2 regions of the Mesorhizobium sp. M0663 genome follow, and region 2 is predicted to be linked to the other one. Evidence: predicted binding sites of a transcription regulator. Region 2 holds the regulator's gene; the other holds the start of a gene.
The links. The regulator LexA, encoded in region 2, represses DNA repair genes until DNA is damaged. The targets are predictions, from matches to a motif close to TGTTCNNNNTGTGTTCNG.
Positions count from the first base shown of each region.

Region 1 (7,986 bases), on a different contig from region 2:
GCGCTTGAACGACTTCCCCGTACAGATGAAATAGCCCCACACCGCACCGCCCTTCTTGGAGGACGTGAGGACCATCGGGGAGCCACAGTGTCCGCAGTGGACCATGCGGGAAAACAGGTTCGATGTGCGGCCCACCTGTCTGCTGTGGCGGCGGGCCTTGGTGCGCTGCCGGGTAGCCAGCCATTCGGTCTCGCTGATCAGCGCCGGGAAATAGCCGGGGACTTCCTCGCCCTTGAGGACAAGGCACCCATAGGCGGCTGGAGAACGAAGGACTTCCCCGACCACAGCTTGAGCCCAAGTTTTCCCTGAGGGAGAAGGGATGCCACGAGTGTTCAGCATCTGTGTGATAGACTGCTGGCCGTGCCCTTCCTTAGCGAGTTCAAAGAGCAGCCGCGCATCGGCGGCGCGTTCATTCAACTCGTTGGTGTCGCGGTCAATCCAGAATGGCAACTTCGCAACCTTGATCCTTGTCCCGCCGCTTGCGACAGCTGCCCGTGCCTTCTGGGCCTTTCGGGACCATGCTTCACCTACTCTGTGAGACAGCTTGGCGCTGTATTCGTAGGCGGCTTGCATGGACATGAGGGACATCATGAGGCTGGCGAAGTTAGCGCGGTAATCCTCATACGTGTGGACCCGTTGGTCCTGTAGGGTCACCAAGGTAAGGCCGGTCTTGAGGAGTTCCGCGAGGATTGGTTGGGCATCCATGGGATGAATGCGTGAGAAGCGGTCTAGGTTCTCCAAGAGGAGGACCGCATTGCTTGGGATGGTGCCATCCTTCACATCGGCAATGAACTGCCCAAGGCTCGCCGCAACGTCGAGGTTGCCGCCCTTGAAGGCTGAGACACCATTGTCGACCAGCCGCTTGTCGAGGGTCAGCCCGAAGGTGGAGCAGAAGGCCTCAGCATTCTTTGTCTGTCTTGCGAGACTGTCGCCCTGTGCCTGCTTGCCGGATGACCAGCGAGCATAGGAAATCGCGCTTAGTCCCTTGAGTTCTCTGGGCTGTAGCATGGCTGGACGGTCTCCGTTGGTGTCTTGGAGACCGTCCGATATCACTATGCAGAATTAAAGTCTATGCCAGGTCTGGCTCTTGCAGATCAGCCCGCCGAGCACGCAGCCGCTCATCTTGAGCGAACTGCCGGAAAGCGATGCTTTGCCCGAATAGGTCTTGTCGGTTTCCGGGTCGGTTATGGTGCCGGCATATTTGTTGTCGCCGGCAACCTTCAGTGAACCGATGTTCTTGCCGGCAAATTTGCCGGATTTGAGCGTAATCGAAAATGCCCCGCCGCCACCCGAAATGGCGGCAGTCGATCCGGCTTGCGTTTTCCAATTGCCTTCGATCGGATCGGCCCATGCCGCGCCGGTCATCATTATTGCGGCCGCGAGGGCCAGGCTCACTTGTCGAAACATGTCTTTCCTCCCTCAGGTAAGTCCAATCGGGCTCCGTCCCGGGTGTCTGCCCCTTACGCAAACGTAAGCTAGTCCAGCTCCCGGAAAAACAAAAGCGGTGCCGCGACGGAAGGGTTGCGGGTTTTTGCCCGCTCCCGAACGGCCGCGCCGGCGAAAAATGAAACGGGCCGCACACGTCTTTGTCTTCTGTGGTTAGCGGAGTCTTGATCCGCGCCTCGCAAGTTTTCTTCAAATCTTGTGCAAACCGGCGCGATTGCTGGCTTTGTATCCTTAACGAATTTTCGCGTTTACCTCTTGTTTTAGCTTTGTTTTCCTCAAATTAAGCACGCCATTTAACGACGGATTCAAGCCTCCGGGGCATTCTCGAAAGCATCGAAAGAGCGGCCGCCCCCGACGGTAATCAAGGACACCGAGGGGCAGACGGAGACAGCTCTCGGGAGCCAGAACAGGGGATTTGAAATGGCACGTTTTGAAATGCTTGAAGCCGGCTTCGGCGCCATGGGGGCAACTGCCCAGGCCGATGTTCTTTTCGAGTTGGGCATGATGTATGCGACTGGCCGCGATTGCGAGACCGATGTCGTCGCCGCCCACAAATGGTTCAACATCGCCGCGATCAAGGGTTCGGCCCGCGCCGCGGAACTGCGCTCCGAATTGTCTGCCGCCATGTCGAAGGTCGAGATCGCCAAGGCGCTGCGCGAAGCTCGCGAATGGATGACGATGCACTGAATTCGCCGGCATCGACTTCACAAGGGTACTGACCTCACAACAGGGACGCTTCGGGTCAAGGCCGCGCAGAGGGCCGGGCCCGAAAAATCAAGGCCGCGCAAGACGGCTGAGCCAACAAGATCAAGAACACGGCGGCAAGCTGTGCAATAGACAGGGAAGGCGAGCGGGTCCTGGCGCCGATGCGTTGGGAAGCTCATGGCAAAAGCCGCGACCGGCCGGAACAAGGCTGGCGCGGCTTTGTCTTTCGGACTGCGTGTTGCAGGCCCAATCGAGGGCCGACGATGCGTCTAGACAGCCCCGGTGAAGGATGAAATTCTCCCGCCACTCTGGAAGAGGCGCGGCCGGGATGGTCGCGCGAGAGTGGAGGAGTTGTGTCACCATGAAGAAATTCAGTATTTTGAGCGCCGCCATATTTGGCCTGATGATGACCGCGCCGGTCGCCTTCGCCGACGACATCACCTTTTCGGTGGTCGGACCGATGACCGGTCAGCTTGCCACCATCGGCGATCAGTTCAAGCAGGGCGCGCAAGCCGCCGCCGACGCGATCAACGCGGCGGGCGGCGTCGACGGCCGCCAGATCAAGCTCGACATCGAGGACGACCAGTGCGATCCGAAGCAGGCGGTTTCGGTCGCCAACCGCATCATCGCCAATGGTGTCAAGTTCATCGATGGCCACGCCTGCTCGGGCTCCAGCATCCCGGCCTCCGCCGTCTACGCCGAAGCCGGTGCGCTGATGATGAGTCCGGCTTCCTCGAACCCGGTACTAACCGACGCAGCGGCGAAGGCCGGCTGGCCGACGATCATGCGCCTCTATACGCGCGACGATGCGCAGGGCGCTTTCATCGGTCCATGGATCGCCAAGAAATATGCCGGCAAGAACGTCGTCATCATGCACGACAAGAGCGCCTATGGGCAGGGCGTGGCCGATGCCGTCAAGGCAACGATGAACCAGAACGGTCTCAAAGAGATCCTCTACGAGGGCATCAACGCCGGCGAGAAGGACTATTCCGCTCTTGTTACCAAGCTCAAGGAGCTGAAAGCCGACGTCGTCTATTTCGGCGGCTATCACCCCGAAGCCGGCCTGATCCTGCGCCAGTCGGCGGAGCAGAACCTCAAGTTCCAGTTGATCATGCCGGACTCGATCGCTTCGCCGGAATTCTGGCAGGTTGCCGGTCCGGCCGGCGAAGGCACCATGTTCGTCTTCCCGTCGGATCCGCAGGCGAAGCCCGAAGCCAAGGAAGCCATCGCCAAGATCAAGGCCGGCGGCTTCGTGCCGGAGGGCTTCACGCTGTTTTCCTATGCGGTGATCCAGGCCTTCGCCGAAGGCATCAAACGCGCCGGCAGCGACGATCCGGCAAAAGTCGCCGAAGCGTTGAAGAACGGCCAGCCGATCAGCACGGTTGTCGGGTCAGTCACCTTCGACGAGAAGGGCGACCTCAAAAACGCCAGCTACGACATCAACCAGTGGCACGACGGCAAATACGCGCCGATCCAGCCGTGATGGCCGCGGCGCCGCAAGACGCGCTGCTGTAATTGAACATGGCCGGGGTCAAACCCGGCCATGTTGTTTTTGGCGACGCCTTTGTCACGCGTTCGAGATCACTTCGTGGATAGGGAAACAGCAGTCAACTGAGGTTCTTCGGCAAAGCGAACCAGCACGGTGCCGTCGGTTACCTGCGCGCCTTCGGCAGCAATCTCGGCGATAACCCCGTCATGGGGCGCGGCAATGGTGTGCTCCATCTTCATCGCCTCCAGGATCAGCAGCGGCTGGCCCTTGATCACGGACTCGCCTCTGGCTGCACGCACCAATTTGACCAGGCCGGGCATTGGAGCGCGCAGGCTGCCGGAAGCGGCGGCGGCTTCGTCGGTTCGCGCCAGCGGATCCGGCACGGCAAAACCGTAGCCGATTGCACCGTCGAAGACCGTGACGTGGCCCGGCCAGCGGGCGAGGCGAGGCGCGGCGCGGAGATCACGCGAATTGGCGCTGTCATAGGGCGCATCCAGCGCCACCTCGAACCGCCCGTCCGGCCGCACCGACACGCGCGCGCCGATCTCCTGCTCGCCAAACTTCAGCAGAGTGCGCCGCGCTACAGTGTGGAAATGCGCATAGCCGGCCAGTGACGACCAGGGATCGTCCGAGGACGGCAAGTCGCCCGCACCGGACGCGGCAAGTGCCGCGGCGGCAATCGTCTCACCGCTCGGCGGCGGAACCGCCGTCAACGCCTGCAGATGCCTGGCGATCAGGCCGGTATCGACATCGCCCGCCGCAAAATCTGCATCAGCGGCCAGCGCGGCAAGAAAGGCAGTGTTGACCGTCGACCCGGCGATTTCGGTCTGCGACAGCGCTGCGCCAAGTCCCGTGAGGGCCGCCCGTCTGTCCTTGCCGTGGATGACCAGCTTGGCGATCATCGGATCGTAAAACGGCGAAATCGCATCGCCAGCGCGCACACCGGTTTCGACGCGCATGGTCGCACCCTCCGGTGCCGGCTGCGGAAATTTCAGATGGTGCAAGGTGCCGGTCGCCGGCAAAAACCCTCTTGCCGCGTCCTCGGCATAGATGCGCGCCTCGAAGGCGTGGCCGGAGAGCGCGATCTCGCTCTGCGTCTTCGGCAGTTTTTCGCCGGAGGCTACCCGCAACTGCCACTCGACCAGGTCGATGCCGGTGACCATTTCGGTGACGGGGTGCTCGACCTGCAGGCGGGTGTTCATTTCCATGAACCAGAAACGGTCGGCCTTCAGCCCTTGCGAGGCATCGACAATGAACTCGATCGTGCCGGCGCCGGAATAGTGGATTGCCTTGGCGGCTTTCACCGCCGCGTCGGTCATCGCCTTGCGCAGTGCCGGCGTCATGCCCGGGGCAGGCGCCTCCTCGATCACCTTCTGGTGGCGGCGCTGTGCCGAGCAGTCGCGTTCGTGAAGATGCACGGCGTTGCCGAAATTGTCACCAAACACCTGCACTTCGATGTGGCGAGGCTTGTCGACATATTTTTCCACCAAGACGCGGTCGTCACCGAACGCGGCTTTCGCCTCGCGCCGCGCGCCCGACAGTGCTTCCGAAAAATCATCGGGATGCTCGACGCGCCGCATGCCTTTGCCGCCGCCGCCGGCGCGCGCCTTGATCAGTACGGGGTAGCCTATCTCGCGCGCCTTGGAGGCGAGCAACACGATCTCCTGCGCTTCGCCATGGTAGCCCGGAACGACAGGCACGCCGGCCTTTTCCATCAGCCGCTTGGCCGCGTCCTTCAGTCCCATGGCGCGGATCGAGGCCGCCGACGGGCCAATGAAGATCAGCCCCGCCGCGACCACCTGGTCGACGAAATCAGGGTTTTCCGAAAGAAAGCCGTAGCCCGGATGGATGGCCTCGGCACCTGTGGCCAAGGCCGCCGCGATGATCTTGTCGCCGCGCAGATAGCTTTCGTTGGCGGGAGAGGCGCCGATATGCACCGCTTCGTCGGCCATTTCGACATGCAAGGCGCGATTGTCGGCGTCGGAATAGACGGCGACGCTGCGCACACCCATCCTGCGTGCCGTGCGGATCACCCGGCAGGCGATCTCGCCACGGTTGGCGATCAGGATCTTGGCGAACATCGGGCCTCCACAGGCAGAGCTGCCGCCAACGGCGCGAATTCTCGTCACGCGAACTGCGGCAATGCCCTGCTTTGTAGTCTGGCGGTCAAAGGGTAGGCAAGCGAGGCCTGCCTACTTTGAGGCCGCGATTTCGCAAGCTCCCCCGGTCGTGACCCTGTAACGGTCGCGGGTGACCTGGCAGGATTTCATCGCCATATCCTCGGCAGCCTTTTGCGAGGGCGCATTCAAGCGCGAGCCGCACAGGATGTACAACGAACGCACCCGGGAATACGGAGTGGTCGCATAAGCTGAATGGCCGCTGGCCGCCACATAGGCCTTATATGCCTTGGTGCATGGCCGATCCGCGGTCGCCGGAAAATACGGGTAGAAGCGGACGTCGCCCTTGCTTCCAGCCAGCGATTCCGCCGCGCCGACATTGGGGCTCGAGATTAGAAGCAACCCGGTTATTAGCGAGAAGACTGCTTGTTTGACGCCTATAGATTTCATTTTTCCCACCCATTGAATACGTCGAAGGCCGACGAGTGTCGGTCTATTTGGAGGCAGCTATGGCGCAGGCCCCTGCAGTCGTGACCTTGTACTTGCTGCGCGCGGACTGGCAGGATTTCAACGCCAGCGCCTCCGCAGCCTTCTGGGATGTTGCATTCAGATAAGCACCGCAAATAGTGAATTCGGTTGCCCAGTTGAATGGCGTCATCGCATAGGCCGAGTGACCGCCAGCCGCCACATAGTCCTTGTAATTCTTGCCGCAGCCTCCGATTGTACCCGGTGCAAAATAGACCGGAAAGCGGCTGTCGCCCTTGCTTCCCGCCAGCGATTCGGCGGCGCCGACATTCGGTGCAGAGGCCACAAGCAGTGCAAGTACCGACATGGTTGCTCGCTTGATTGATAAAGATTTCATTGCCAAACCCATTTGAACCCCAAACACTGAAATATATTCGCCTACTTGGAGGCAGCGATTTCGCAGCCGCCGCCTGTTGTAACTCTGTAACTGTTGCGGGCGGCCTGACAGGATTTCAACGCCAATTCTTCGGCAGCTTGCTGTGACGGTGCATTCAAGCGCGAGCCGCAGATGATGTACAGAAAACGCACCCGGGAATACGGAGTGGTTGCATAGGCTGAATGGCCGCCGGCCGCTACATAGGCCTTGTGGGCCCTGGTACACGGATCCTTCGGGCTCTGCGGCAAATAGGGATAGAAACGGGTCTCGCCCTTGCTTCCCGCCAGCGACTCCGCTGCGCCGATGCCAGGGGTCACTAATATAAGCAACCCTGCAAGTAAATGCACAGTTGTTCTCTGAAAAACCCGCCGCCTCATCTTCGCCCAATCCCCATTGGTATTTGCGATGATCAATAGCCGTGATTCTTTCGTCTGGCCAGATCGAGAAGCAAAAAATAGTCTGGAGATGTGGTGGGTTGTCTCCCGCGCAGGGTCACACCCTGCCGAGTGCAGCGACGACCCGCTGATACAATTCGGCCGTCGGCTCGTCGAAGCAGCAGAAAATGACGGTTTCCGGAACGATGTTCTGGCCGATGAAGGCGCTCACGGTCCCGACAGCAATTTGCGTCGCCTGATCCTTCGGATAGCGGTAGGCCCCGGTCGAGATCGCAGGAAACGCCACCGTCCGGCAGTCCTTTGCGGCGGCGATTTCGAGCGACCGGCGATAGCAGGAGGCGAGCAGTTCGGCTTCTCCTTTGCTGCCACCTTGCCAGACCGGCCCGACCGTATGAATGACGTAGCGCGCGGGCAGCCTGTAGCCCTTGGTGATTTTTGCGTCTCCGACCTTGCAGCCATGCAAGGTCCGGCATTCTGCCACAAGCTCGGGGCCGGCCGCGCGGTGGATAGCGCCGTCGACGCCGCCGCCTCCGAGAAGAGAGGTATTGGCGGCGTTGACGATGGCATCGACCGCCAGCTTCGTGATGTCGCCGGTTTGAATGCGAATCCTCTGGCCGGTATCGCTCATCTCACATCCTGAACACGCCGAATTTTGTCTCCTCGACCTCGGCGTTGAGCGCGGCCGAAAGGCTGAGCGCCAGCACCTCGCGGGTCTTGGCCGGGTCGATGATGCCGTCGTCCCAGAGCCTTGCCGACGAATAGAGCGGGTGTCCCTCGTGCTCGTACTTCATCAGAATCGGCTTCTTGAATTTCGCTTCCTCCTCAGCGCTCCATTCCCCGCCCTTGCGCTCGATGCCTTCGCGCTTGACCACGGCCAGCACCGTTGCCGCCTGCTCGCCGCCCATCACCGAAATGCGGGCATTCGGCCACATC
Region 1 covers NZ_JAMYPX010000006.1:61,826-69,811, forward strand. Annotated here, with positions in the region: gene NKI54_RS14110 (recombinase family protein) at 1-1,008, opposite strand, end outside; gene NKI54_RS14115 (DUF2147 domain-containing protein) at 1,063-1,407, opposite strand; gene NKI54_RS14120 (sel1 repeat family protein) at 1,867-2,133, shown strand; gene NKI54_RS14125 (branched-chain amino acid ABC transporter substrate-binding protein) at 2,513-3,634, shown strand; gene NKI54_RS14130 (acetyl/propionyl/methylcrotonyl-CoA carboxylase subunit alpha) at 3,733-5,721, opposite strand; gene NKI54_RS14135 (hypothetical protein) at 5,833-6,207, opposite strand; gene NKI54_RS14140 (hypothetical protein) at 6,251-6,631, opposite strand; gene NKI54_RS14145 (hypothetical protein) at 6,661-7,035, opposite strand; gene NKI54_RS14150 (O-acetyl-ADP-ribose deacetylase) at 7,151-7,681, opposite strand; gene NKI54_RS14155 (carboxyl transferase domain-containing protein) at 7,683-7,986, opposite strand, start outside.
Region 1: the regulator LexA is predicted to act here: its motif matches at 1,703-1,720, upstream of NKI54_RS14120 (sel1 repeat family protein).

Region 2 (7,986 bases):
GGCGAAGTCGAAACGGGCGGCGCCCTTGTTGACGTCGCCAATGTCGAACCATGCAATCATGTCGGCGATCGACATGATCTCATCGTCGCCGTGGCTCCAGCCAAGCCTCGCCAGATAGTTGAGCAGCGCCTCCGGCAGGTAGCCCATGGCGCGATAGGCTTCGACGCCAAGCGCACCGTGCCGCTTCGACAGCTTGGCGCCGTCGGCACCGTGGATCAGCGGGATATGCGACATCGACGGCACCTCCCAGCCCATGGCCTGATAGATTACGGTCTGACGTGCGGCGTTGGTCAAATGATCGTCGCCGCGGATGATGTGGGTGATGCCCATGTCGTGATCGTCGACGACGACGGCATGCATGTAGGTGGGATTGCCGTCCGAGCGCAGAATAATGAAATCGTCGAGATCCTTGTTGGGAAAGCGCACGTCGCCCTGGACGCGGTCATGCACCACCGTCTCGCCGTCTGTCGGCGCCTTGATGCGGATCGCCCCCTTGGCGCCGGGCGGCGCCTCCGACGGGTCGCGGTCGCGCCAGCGTCCATCATAGCGGGGAGGCAGCCCCTTGGCCCGTGCGCTCTCGCGCATTGCCTCTAGCTCGGCAGGCGTCGCATAACAATAATAGGCCTTGCCCATACGAACGAGTTCCTCGGCCACTTCGCGATGGCGCGGCGCACGCTCGAACTGCGACACCGGCTCGCCGTCCCATGTCAGGCCAAGCCAGGAAAGCCCGTCGAGAATGGCCGCGCTTGCCGCATCGGTGGAGCGCTCGCGGTCGGTGTCCTCGATGCGCAGCAGCATCGTGCCGCCTGTGTGCTTGGCATACAGCCAGTTGAACAGCGCCGTGCGCGCGCCGCCAATGTGCAGATAGCCGGTGGGCGAGGGGGCAAAACGGGTGACGACCTTATCGGGCATGGAACTCTCAGGCGGGCGAAGGAAGTGGGTTTGCGGACTTTCGCGCGTTGCGCGTTCATGTAGCATAGGAGGTCGAGGGCGCAAGGGGCAGACCCGATGGCTGTGCGAGGCCGTGGTGCGGGCGAGGGCGAGGACGTTGGCAGCGGCGTCAGCGAACGCTTGCTGTTTGCCGCACCCCCGCCTGTCCTGCCGGCACCGGCATTGCTACCCGCTCCGCGCTTCGATGCTCCGTCGCTGCCGGCCAGCGACCCAGCAACGGTTCTCGTGCCCGCGGGCGAGCCCATCGTACGCCTGCCCAGGCGTTTCCGCCTCCCGTCACCGTCCCGTATCCGCAACAGCGTAACCTCGGCAGCCGGCCTGGAACTCGACCGCGGCATCGCCTTCCTGCTGGTGCCGGTGTTCCTCGCATGCGGGGTGGTCGTATATTTCGGGCTGTCGGTGGAGCCGGCCTTTCCACAGCCGATCGCAATCGCGCTCCTCGCGGCCCTTTGTGCCGTCGTCTCGCGGTCATGGCCCAGGACGCGCCTGTGCTTCATGGTGGCGCTGCTCTGCGCGCTTGGCGTACTTGCCGCCAAGTTCGAGACATGGCGTGTCGGAACGCATATGCTCGGCTCCGAAATCTCAACGCGGCTGACGGGTCGCGTCGTATCGTACGAGCCCATGGCGAGCGGCCGCATCAGGCTGACAATCGATGTGATCTCAACGGCCAGGCCGACACTGCGCTACATGCCGGAACGGGTCCGCGTTTCGGCGATGAAGATACCGGCTGAGCTGACGGCCGGTTCCGAGATCACCGGCTATGTGCGGCTGCTGCCGCCGACCAGCCCGGTGCGGCCCGACAGCTATGATTTCTCCTTCGACAGCTATTTCGCCGGTATCGGCGGCAGCGGCTTTTTTCTCGGCAATCCGAAAGTCGTGTCGTCGGGCAGCATGCCGCTTGGCGCGCAGCTTTCTTCCGCGATCGAAGACGCGCGCGAATCCATCGCCGACCATATCCGCAGCCGCATCGGCGGTGCCGAGGGCGAGATTGCTGCTGCGCTGATCGTCGGCGTGCGCGCCGGCATTCCCGAGGAGATCAACGAAGCGATGCGGCGCACCGGCATCTACCACATCATCTCCATCTCGGGGCTGCATATGGCGTTGGTCGCCGGCACCATCATGGCGCTGCTGCGGGGTGCCTTTGCGCTGTTTCCCGATTTCTCATCGCGACGGCCGGTCAAGAAATATGCCGCGGCCGCCGCGCTTTTTTCGATTGCGGCCTACCTCGTCTTTTCCGGCATTGTCGTGGCGGCCGAACGCAGCTTCATCATGCTGGCGGTGATGCTTATCGCCGTGCTGTTCGACCGGGCCGCGCTCACCATGCGCAACCTGGCGATCTCGGCCATCGCGGTCATCCTGGTGTCGCCGCACGAGGTGGTCGGTCCGAGTTTCCAGATGTCCTTCGCCGCGACGGCGGCCCTTGTCGGCGCCTATGCAGGCTGGTCCGATTACCGCGCCGGCAGGGCCACCACGCCGCCGCCGCGGCTGTCGCCGCTACGCTTTGCCACTCGAAAGGTCCTGCTGGGCATGTGCGGTCTGGCGATGACCTCGATCATTGCAGGGAGCGCCACGGCGCTTTTCGCCATATGGCATTTCCAGCGCGTGGCGCCGCTCAGCCTGTTCGCCAATCTGGCCATCATGCCCATCGTCTCACTGGTCGTCATGCCCTTCGCCGTTCTCAGCGCGCTGGCGATGCCGTTCGGTGCGGATGGCCCTTTCCTCTATGTCATGGGCAAGGGGCTGACGGCGATGATCGCCCTGTCCGGGTGGATATCGGAGCGCTCGCCGATCGATGCGGTCGGGCTGATTTCGCTGAGATCCGTCCTTCTGGTGACGATCGCCCTCGTCATTGCCAGCATGGCGACGACCTGGTTGCGGCTGGCGGCACTTCCTTTTGCGCTCGCCGGCTTGCTGACGACAACGCAGACACGCATACCCGACGTATTGGTCTCGGAGGACGCACGGCTGGTCGCGCTGCCGATCGGCAGCGGTGAACTCGCGGTCAACCGGGCACGCCCGAATGAGTTCACCATCGACAACTGGAAACGCGCGCTCACATCAGAGGCTATCGTCGCGCCGGAAACACCTGGAAAGAACGACCCGCAATTCGACATTGCCGATCCGGCCGACCTACCGCCGGGCATGCCGTTCATTTGCACGGACGGCCTCTGCCTTGCCAGGCATCCATCCGGCGCGATCATCGCGCAAGCCAAGGACCGCGATACTGCGCGGCCAGCCTGCGCCTTTGCCAGCTTGATCGTCATCGACGACGCCACCGCCCATAACCCCTGCTACTACGACCGGCTGGTCCTCGTCGTCACCAAACGGCAACTGGCGCGCGCGGGAAGTGCCGCCGTCTACTTCGATCCACAAGCGGCAACGCGCGCCGAAATCCGTTTCGCGGTCGAAAAATCATACCGGCCCTGGCACGTGCAGCGGAAATTTTCACGCGCGGCACGGGGCCTGCCGCCATACCGCAGGGCCGACAACCCCAAAGCCGGCGCCAAGGGCGGAGCTCAGTAGCGGCGGATCAGTCCGACGAGCTTGCCCTGCACCTTGACCCTGTCTGGTCCGAAGATGCGCGTCTCGTAGGCCGGATTGGCGGCTTCCAGGGCGATCGAGGCGCCCTTGCGGCGGAACCGCTTCAGCGTCGCTTCCTCCTCGTCGACCAGTGCCACCACGATCTCACCGGGGCTCGCCGTATCGGCATTGCGGATGATCACCGTGTCGCCGTCGAAAATGCCAGCCTCGATCATCGAATCGCCTTTGACCTCGAGCGCATAATGCTCGCCGCCCATGATCATATCCGGCGGCACCGAAATCGAATGCGTCTGGTGCTGGATGGCATCGATCGGCACACCGGCCGCGATGCGGCCCATTACCGGGATCGAAACGGCGGCGACGACATCGTCGTCATTGCCGGCTGCAGGGACACGCGACGATGTCGGCTTGCCCTGCCGAGGGGCGCCTTGCCCAAGGCTGCCCTGGATGACACTCGGCGAGAACTTGCGTGCCGCATTGAGGCCGGGGGCGATCGAGTCAGGCAGGCGTAGCACCTCCAGCGCACGGGCCCGGTTGGGCAAACGGCGAATGAAGCCGCGCTCCTCCAGCGCCGTAATCAGCCGGTGGATTCCGGATTTGGAAGCCAGATCGAGCGCTTCCTTCATCTCGTCGAATGAAGGCGGGATACCGCTTTCCTTCAACCTTTCGTGGATGAACATAAGCAGTTCGTGTTGTTTGCGTGTCAGCATAGCGACCCCCAACAGAATCAGAAAAACAAACCCAGAACAAACACTATCTGTTCCAGTTGTGTTCCGCAACTGTTTAAAGTTTAATGAATGCGTTAAGGCTCGGGAAACAAACGACGTCCCCTACCGGCGTACCGCATTTTCACCGCCGCGAGCCTCATCGCCTTGATTCTGCTTTCGTTTGCGCCCTTCTGGCCTCCTAGAAGGCGGCACTGGCATCGGCCGTCGGTCGGCAAAAGGCACGGAATTGAACCCGTATCGACTGTGCGGTCTGGTCAATGCACCGTGAACGAAACGAATTCAAAACGCCAACCTCGGGTTAAGTCCCGGTTTCCACCGCCTGGTCAGGCTGCTTCTCGCCGGTGGAGCCTTGCTGCGCGCAACCAGGTAATGGAAGAACAGTCGATGCGTGTCCGGCGTTGCGTTGGATCTTGGGGGAGCAGACAAATCATGACAGGAATTCCCGATCTCGTGGCCATAAAGGCGATGGATGCCGCGGATCCGTTGCGCGCGATGCGCGACCGCTTTGTGTTGCCGCAAGGAGTGATCTATCTCGACGGCAATTCGCTAGGAGCTGCTTCACGTGCCGCTTTCGATGAACTGCACAAGGCCGCGACCGAAGAATGGTCGCATGATCTCATCCGCGCATGGAACACGGCCGGCTGGTTCAACATGCCGCTTGAACTTGGCGACCAGCTCGGGCGCCTGATCGGTGCCGCGGCCGGCCAGACGGTGGTCTGCGACACGACATCGGTCAACATCTACAAGCTGCTGCACGCCGCCATGGCCATGCGACCGGAGCGGCAGGTCATCGTCGCCGAGGGCGATAGTTTTCCGACGGACCTCTACATAGCTGAGGGTGTGGTTTCGACGCGAAAAGATACGCTGCTGCGCCTCTCGGGGGTCGACGCGCCGACCGTCGAAGAGCTGATCGACGAACGCACCGCCGTGGTGCTGGTCAACCACGTCAACTACAAGTCGGGCGAACTGCGCGACATGCCGGCGCTGACGCGCAGGGCTCAGGAAGCCGGGGCGATGATCGTCTGGGATCTCTGCCACACCGCCGGCGCGATGCCAGTCGAGCTCGACAAGGCAAACGCCGATTTTGCCGTTGGCTGCACTTACAAATATCTGAATGGCGGCCCGGGCGCGCCTGCCTTCATCTATGCGGCTGAGCGGCATCTTTCCGACATCCAGCAGCCGCTCACCGGCTGGTGGGGCCATGCACGGCCCTTCGCCTTCGAGCCAGGCTATGCGGCCGGCACCGGCATCCGCCGGTTTCTGTGCGGCACGCAGCCGGTCCTGTCGATGCGCACGCTGAAGGGCGCGCTCGACATCTGGAACGATGTCGACATGACGGCGGTGCGCAAGAAGAGCATCGCGCTGGCGGATCTGTTCATCGAGCTTGTCGAGGCAAAGTGCGGCACTTACGGGCTCACGCTCGAAAGCACGCGCGATGGGGAAAAACGCGGCAGCCAGATCTCATTCATGCATGAGCATGGCTACCAGGTCATGCGCGCGCTGATCGAACGTGGCGTGATCGGCGATTTTCGCGCGCCATCGACCATGCGCTTCGGCTTCACCCCGCTCTATGTCGGCTATGCCGATGTCTGGCAGGCCGTCAAATTGCTTGAGGACATCCTGCGCACCGGTGCGTGGAAGGATGCGCGCTTCGCCATCAAAGCAGCTGTCACTTGAGATTGATGCGAGAGCTGGAATCGTGAGGCTGGCGACGACGCGCCGCGCGATGCTCACGGCTACGTTGCAAGGCCATATTGCCAGGGAGGCGCAGGGTGTTCGAACGTCACATTGCCGATTGGGACAACGCTTATGCCAACGGCGCCAACATAGCCGGCAGCGATCGCTGGCCGGCAGCCTGGATCGAGCCCGCGCGGGTTTTCCGCGACGTGCTTTCGACCGAGGGCAGGGCGCGGCTCGACATGGCCTATGGCGACAACCCACGCAACCGGCTCGATCTTTTCCTGCCGGCCATCAAGCCCAAGGGACTCGTGGTGTTCGTTCATGGCGGCTACTGGATGGCATTCGACAAGAATTTCTGGTCGCATCTTGCCGCTGGCCCTGTTGATCGCGGCTATGCGGTGGCGATGCCGTCCTACACGCTCTGTCCGCAGATACGCATTGGCGGCATCGTCAAGGAAGTCGGCGCGGCGATCGGCAAGGCGGCGGCGATGGTCCCAGGGCCGCTGATGCTGACCGGACACTCGGCCGGCGGCCATCTTGTTAGCCGGATGGTTACGGCGACGACGCCGCTGGCGCCCGAAGTGGTCCGGCGCGTTCGTCACGTGGTGTCGATCTCGGGGGTGCATGATTTGCGCCCGATCATGCGCACCGGCATGAACGAGACGATCGCGATCGATGAGGCCGAGGCGCAGGCCGAAAGCCCGGTGCTGCTGCGCCCGATGGACAAGGCCCGCCTGACCTGCTGGGCCGGCGGCGGCGAGCGCGCCGAATTCCTGCGTCAGAGCGCGTTGCTGGCCAACATCTGGATCGGCCTGGGTACCGCGACCAGCTCGGTGGTCGAACCTGACCGGCATCATTTCAACATCATCGACGGTTTGGCCGATCCAGACCATCCGCTGACCCGGACCTTGATTTCGGAGTGAGGCAGGTTCAGCGTAGCATCAGCACGTCGCAGGGGGAGCCCGCCGCCGCGGCAGGAGCGAACGGCGCGCGAACGATCAGCCCGTCGGCATCGGCCAGCATTTTCAGCATCGAGGAGTCCTGGATGCCGAACGGCGTCGCCACGAGCGCGCCGGCGTTGGTGCTGACAACAGCCCGCACATAATCCTGCCTGAGATCATTGGCCGGCATGGCGGTACCGAGCCGCGCCCGACGCATATCCTGCTGAAAGGCGCGGCCGCCGAGCTGCGCCAGCAACGGCTTCAGGAAGAGCTGGGTGCAGACCAGGCTTGCCACCGGATTGCCGGGCAGGCCGATGCAGCGGATGTCGCCCAGCCGCCCGAACATCAGCGGCTTGCCGGGCCGCATGGCGATCTTCCAGAAATCGAGAGCCATGCCTTCCCCGGTCAGCACGTCATGAACGAGGTCGTGGTCTCCGACCGAGGCACCACCCAGCGTGACGATGACGTTCGCGCCCGCCTTCACCGCCTTTGTCACCAGCGCAGCGATCGCCTCCTTGCGGTCCGGCGCAATGCCGAGATCGAGCGCGCGCGCGCCGACCGACTGTGCGGCGGCGGCGACGCCATAGGCGTTTGACGAGATGATCTGGTCGGGGCCAAGCTCACTGCCCGGCGGCAGCAATTCGTCGCCGGTGGCGATGATGGCGACCAGCGGCCGCTTGACCACGCCGACCTTGGGGTGGTTGGCCGATGCCGCCAGCGACAAGGCCGCCGGATCGAGCAGGCGGCCCTCGCCCAGCAGGACGTCGTCCTTGGCGAAATCGAGCCCGAGGCGGCGGATGTTGCGCCCCTGCACCGTCGGCTCCGTCACTTCGACGCTGCCGCCGCCGTGGTCGCGGACGTTCTCCTGGATGACGATGGTGTCGGCGCCTTCGGGAAGCGGCGCGCCGGTAAAGATGCGTACGGCTTGCCCTTGCTGCACCACCCCGGCAAAGCCGCGTCCGGCTGGCGCCATGCCGACCACCGAAAGCTTTGCTGGTATGGACGCGATATCGGCGGCCCGCACGGCATAGCCGTCCATGGCGGAGGCATTGAACGGCGGCTGGGTGCGGAGCGCCACGACCGGCTCCGCCAACACGCGGTCTGCGGCATCCAGCAGTGCGACGCGTTCACCCGGCAGCGCTGCT
Region 2 covers NZ_JAMYPX010000022.1:87,377-95,362, reverse strand. Annotated here, with positions in the region: gene gltX (glutamate--tRNA ligase) at 1-912, opposite strand, end outside; gene NKI54_RS27475 (ComEC/Rec2 family competence protein) at 1,009-3,474, shown strand; gene lexA (transcriptional repressor LexA) at 3,468-4,202, opposite strand; gene kynU (kynureninase) at 4,650-5,897, shown strand; gene NKI54_RS27460 (hormone-sensitive lipase) at 5,993-6,823, shown strand; gene NKI54_RS27455 (molybdopterin molybdotransferase MoeA) at 6,831-7,986, opposite strand, start outside.